DNA from 2 places in the Clostridium bornimense genome. Region 2 is predicted to be linked to the other one. Evidence: a T-box and tRNA genes for the amino acid it is inferred to sense, from the RefSeq annotation. Region 2 holds a T-box; the other holds one or more tRNA genes.
The links. The T-box of region 2 lies ahead of metG (methionine--tRNA ligase). A T-box ahead of a tRNA ligase gene usually reads a tRNA of that ligase, here a tRNA-Met.
Positions count from the first base shown of each region.

Region 1: it has a tRNA-Met gene. The T-box ahead of metG (methionine--tRNA ligase) is inferred to sense a tRNA for this amino acid. The anticodon was not compared.

Region 1 is NZ_HG917868.1:203,978-207,184, reverse strand. It holds gene CM240_RS00985 (NAD(P)/FAD-dependent oxidoreductase) at 1-785, opposite strand, end outside; gene trxA (thioredoxin) at 821-1,141, opposite strand; gene CM240_RS00975 (rhodanese-like domain-containing protein) at 1,161-1,478, opposite strand; tRNA gene CM240_RS00970 (tRNA-Met) at 1,702-1,777, shown strand; gene CM240_RS00965 (carbon-nitrogen hydrolase family protein) at 1,880-2,698, opposite strand; gene CM240_RS00960 (site-2 protease family protein) at 2,866-3,207, opposite strand, start outside.
Region 2 is NZ_HG917868.1:369,384-372,590, reverse strand. It holds gene metG (methionine--tRNA ligase) at 1-1,502, opposite strand, end outside; T-box leader at 1,556-1,792, opposite strand; gene CM240_RS01660 (hypothetical protein) at 1,890-2,192, opposite strand; gene CM240_RS01655 (tetratricopeptide repeat protein) at 2,390-3,207, shown strand, end outside.

The DNA.
Region 1 (3,207 bases), 170 kb from region 2:
TATGGTTTCCCAATTATATCTCCAGCAGCATACAATCCTTTTATGTTTGTTTCCATTTTTCTATTAACTTTAATATACTGATCTTCCATTTCTAAACCTGGGACAAGTTGTCCTGGTGCGATACTATCTTTTAATAAAAAAACCCCATCAGTATCTATCTCACCATCATCTAAAACTAATTTTTTTACTTTTCTGTCCCCTTCGATAGATATTGGCCTTGATTTTATTATATTAATATTATCCTTTAAATTTAAATCACCTTTTATCATTGGTACAAAATTTACTTCACTTACTATTTCACTTATGAAATTTGTCTCTTCTATAGACTCTTTATTATACCCAATAACTGTGACTTTCTTTCCTCTATAAAGCGGTGCATCACAAGTGGCACAATAACCGACTCCTCTTCCTAAGTATTCTAGTTCTCCTTTCAGTGGAGCTCTAAATTCTACCCCTGTAGCTAATATAACAGTGGAAGCTTCATAGACCTTGTCATTAGCCATTAAATTAAAATATTTTCCCATGGCATATATATTATTTATTCGTTCCTCTGTTATTTTAATATTCATATCATCAATATGACTCAAAAAAGTATCCTTTAGCTCTTCACCTGTTACTTTAGGTAATCCCAAGTAATTATTAACTTTAGGAGCTTTCATTACTTTATTACTTAAATTTCTTGTACCAAATAATATGATGTTTTTATTTCTTATTTTTGCATTTATAGCAGCTGATAATCCTGCTGGACCAGTACCTACTATAGCTATATCATATCTATTACTCATACTCATATTCATATTCATATCCCTATAAGAAATTTTTACTTACAATATTCTTCTAATTTTTCTATTAATGATTCTTTTGGATGGAATCCTCCTATTTCTTCAACAACTTCCCCATCTTTAAAAATTATTAAGTGTGGTATAGTAGTAATATCATATCTATCAGCTAATTCTCCTGCTTCATCTACATCTACCTTAAATATCTTTGCCTTTCCTTCCATATCTGCTGCTACTTCATCTAAAATAGGAGCTAACATCTTACATGGATTACACCATTCTGCAAAGAAATCTACTAATACTACTCCCTCGCTTTCTAAAACTTCATTATCAAACTCTTTTCCACTTAATACTATAGCCATAACATATCTCCTCCTAAAACTATTCTATTTCTAAATCTCCTGGATATCCTTCTGTACCGTATAACACATCCACTACATTATATCCAGCGTCTCTAAGTATTCTACAAGTAAAATCACTTCTTCTTCCTGAATGGCAAATTATATAATACTTTTCATTGATATCTAAGTATTCTTCTGGTTCCTGAATCAAATCATTCATTGGTATATTTTTAGCACCCTTTACATGACCTTCATCATACTCATAATCTTCTCTTATATCAATAAGATTAATTTTATCTATTAATTTATCTAAATCATCTGCTTTTATAGTCATCTCATCACTAGTAAGACTATTCATATGTTAGTCCCTCCTTAATTGCCTATCTATAATATATATTAACCATGACATCATTATAATATATCAATTATAACATTTTTTGAAGTTAAAATATTAATATATATTATTTAAAACTCAATAATTATATAATAATTTTCAAAATATTTAGATATTTAAAGAAATTATATTTGACTTATCAATTCAATAGGTCTATAATAATTCTTGTAACTTAATTATATAATATCGCGGGGTGGAGCAGTTGGCAGCTCGTCGGGCTCATAACCCGAAGGTCGTAGGTTCAAGTCCTGCCCCCGCAACCACGATAAAATAAGGCATCTTCTAAATCTAGAAAGATACCTTATTTTTTTATTTATAAATATTACTTATTCCCTGTGCCTTGTGCCTTGTTACCTGTGCTCTGCCTATATTTCTATAATCTCGTCCATATATGCCTCTTCTGAAAACTCTTCTGAATCAAATTCGTTATTTATATCAATATGGGACATAGACTTTATCTTAAAACTATAAGAAATATATACATCCTCTTTATCTTCACAGACTTTTATTGAATTACCTCTAGAATTTACAAATAGGGTTCTTCCAAGAAGACTTATATCACCACAACTTCCTATAGTATTTACGCCGATAACGGCACAGGAATTTTCTTCTGCTCTATTTTTCATATTAAAATTCCACTGGTTAGAATATAACTTTTCCCATGCAGCAGACACAATAAGAAAATCTGTTGATTCTTCTGCATAATACTTCGATGGCATAGAAAAAATCACATCCCATCCTAGTAATAATCCCAGCTTTCCAAATTCAGTTTTTATAACCTTACAACTGTTACCAGGATAAAAAATCTTCTTTTCATTATGCAATAAATTTATCTTTCTATAATTACCTTGTACTATGCCATCTTTTCCTATATAAATTAATGAATTATAAATCTTATCTTCATAAACATCTCTTTCAGGATAACCTACTATTAAAGATACTTTTTCCTCTTTTGCAATAGCACAAATATCATTTATAGCATCTCCTTCTATTGTCTCCGCTATATTTTTCATATCTCCAAAACAATCATATCCGGATAATGCTAACTCAGGGAATATTATAAGTCTTGAATCCGGTTGTTCTTTCATAATATTCTTTATAATATTCTTAATCTTAAGTACATTTTCTTTTATATTTCCTAATATTGATTTATACTGTACTGCTACTATCTTCACATCCTCCATACCAATACCCCCACATAAATTTTATTTATAACACAAAAAATATTTCAAAAAACAAAAAATGATGCTATTAAAAACTTAATAGCATCATCGCCGTTTAATATTATGATTATATCTTAATACATTTTTATAAAAATAACAACTAAATTTATCCTGTTATTACAATTTGTTTACATTCCTAATATAAATGAAACTAACCCCATCATTCCATTTATAATAAACTCTCTCACATATCCTAGTGGTACATCTAAAACTCCTATGAAAAGTAATATCATTAATGCAATATATCCATACTTCTCAAACTTCATATATGAGAAATATTTATCTTCTGGTATAATTGCTCCTAAAACTTTTGATCCATCTAATGGAGGAACAGGAATTAAATTAAAAGTCCCCAGACCAATATTTATAAGAGCTAAATATTGTAAAAATACATATATGTTATATGATATATTTCCTAACTGTCCATCGGAGATTTTTATAATTATGCCAACTCCCATAATGCTTAGAAA
Region 2 (3,207 bases):
CCTTTTTCTAACTTAGTACCTACTTTTACACCATCAAAAGATTTTAATGATTCATAAGAAACATTTTCAAATTTTAATTGTTCCTTAATTTTACTTGCTGTATTAGGTAAGAATGCTTCAAGTTCTACAGTTACAAATCTTAATGCTTCTAGAAGATTATATAGAACTGTTGCTAATCTGTCTTTCTTAGACTCATCTTTTCCTAAAATCCAAGGAGTTGTTTCATCTATATATTTATTAGCTCTTCTAACTACAGTCCATATTTCATCTAGAGCTTCTGGTATCTTAAATGCATTCATTGCAGCTTCAACTTTTTCTGGCATTGAAAGTGTAACTGCTTTTAATTCTTTATCAAAATTATCTTCTTCAGATGATGGTGCTAATACTTCTCCACCAAAGTATTTAATTATCATTGCTGAAGTTCTTGATACTAGGTTTCCTAAATCATTAGCAAGATCAGAATTAAATTTATTCATAAATATCTCACTATTATATAAACCATCACTTCCAAATGGTATTTCATGAAGTAAGTAATATCTAACAGCATCGCATCCAAATTCATTAACTAATAATACAGGATCCACTACATTTCCTTTTGATTTACTCATCTTTCCACCATCAACAAGTAACCATCCGTGACCGAATACTTGCTTTGGAAGTGGTTCTCCAAGTGCCATTAATATTATTGGCCAATATATAGTATGGAATCTTAATATATCTTTTCCAATTAAATGTACATCTGCTGGCCAGAACTTTTTATATAATTCATCATTATCACTACCATATCCAAGTGCAGATATATAGTTAGATAATGCATCTATCCATACATATACTACATGACCTGGGTCAAATTCTACTGGAATTCCCCATGAAAATGATGTTCTTGATATACATAAATCCTGAAGACCTGGTCTTAAGAAATTATTTAACATTTCATTTTTTCTTGACTCTGGTTGTATAAATTCTGGATGAGTTTCTATATATTCTATAAGTCTATCTGCATACTTTGACATTTTAAAGAAGTAAGACTCTTCCTTAGTTTTCTCTACTGGTCTACCGCAATCTGGACAATTTCCATTTACTAATTGAGTATCAGTGAAAAAGGATTCACAAGGTGTACAATACCATCCCTCATATGATCCCTTATATATATCTCCTTGATCATATAACTTTTTAAATATTTTTTGTACTGTCTTTACATGATAATCATCAGTAGTTCTTATAAATTTATCATAACTTATGTCCATCATATTCCATAAATCTTTAATTCCAGCAACTATTTCATCAACAAAAGCTTTAGGTTGCATATCTTTAGCTTCAGCTCTTTGTTGTATCTTTTGACCATGTTCATCAGTTCCAGTTAAGAACATAACATCGTAACCAGTTAATCTCTTATATCTAGCAAGTGCATCTGCTGCTACTGTTGTATAAGTATTTCCTATATGTAGTTTATCTGATGGATAATATATAGGTGTTGTGATATAAAAGTTCTTTTTACACATAAAAATTCCTCCATTTTATAAAAAATAAACGCCTCTAAACAAGTATATACTTATTTAGAGGCGTTAAACCGCGCTACCACTCTAATTCCCAAGCTAGTTACCTAGCTTAGCTCTGCAAGTGAATCATTCACTCTGTACGTAACGTGTACCACGTATTTTCCTACTATAAATAATCATTGTTCAGAAAATCTGCTTCAAGACCATCTTCATAATTACTCCACCACTACTTTCCACCATCTGTAGCTCTCTTTAGGCTTTATAACCATTACTCTTCTTTTCATAGCATTTGCTTTTCATATATTTCATAATAGTGTATGTATTTTATTTTGTCAATATACCCTTTTTTCTTAAGACTGTCCTTAAACCTTATCTGAGGACAGTCCATATCTATTTATATTTATCTTTTTCCTCATTATTTTTTAATGTTCTATAATCCTTTTCAAAATCTTTTACAATGACCCATAAATTTGAGAATACAACTTCTATATTATCTTCATTTTCTACATTTTTAATTTTCTTCATTCTATCGGTAAAATTTTGAACCTTATTATTATTCAAATCTGTTATCAAGTCTCGATATAAAGAACTCATTCTTTCCATTTTAGCTATATATATTTTTAATATATGAAGCCTATCTCCCATATCATTTATTGCCTTCCCTATCTCTTTTCTTTCATCGGTTTTATCCATTCACCTCAAACCTTTCAATGAATTATAGTAAAGTAATGTATCCTATGATATATAATATGAAAATCTTAATTATAAGTGATAAAAAAGTTGTTTTTCATATTTTTACTTTTTAATTTTTTTAATATATAATACAATATATTGGTATATAGAATTTAATATCTATATATTAACAATGATACTTTGAAAGGTGGATACTTATGTCAAACCGTAGACATAAAAGAAAACATAATAATAAACCATTTATAGTTACATCTATTATTTTTCTTATTTTTATTGTTTTGATGATTTCTATTCTAATTACATATCTTACATCTAGTAAAAAAACTAGAAATGATATGATTCAAGCAGCTAAAATAGAAAACTATGAAGAAGTATTAAAAGATAGTAACAAACTTATATCCAAAGGTGATTATTTAGATTTGGCATATGAATATAAAGGATATAGCTTAATGCATTTAAATAAAAGTGATGAGGCTCTAGATACATATCTGAAACTTGTAAAAAAAGGAACTAAAAATGCACTTATATATAATCAAATAGGAATTATATATAACGATAAATTACATAACCATGAAGAAGCCTTAAATTATTTTAATAAAGCAATCGATCTTGATGATTCTAATGCTAATTTTTATACCAATAGAGGTATAACTTATCAATGGTTAAACAATAATTCTGAAGCTATAAATAACTTTGATAAAAGTATAGAATTGGATTCTAAAAATAGTTATAACTATTACTATAAAGGTGTATCTTTATTAAATGAAAATGACCTTGATAACTCAATAGAAAATCTAGAAAAAGCTATAAAGCTTAATAATAATGATGCAACTTTCTATGTCTCTCTTGGAAATGCATATATAAAAAAATCTAGCTTTGATAAAGCTTTAGATTCTTTTAATGAAGCAATAAAACTAGATAAAAAATCTATCAATGCCTTCATTGGAAAAGGTTCATCACTTTATGAAGAAAAGCAATATGATGAAGCTTTAGAAGCCTTTGACACTGCTTTAGA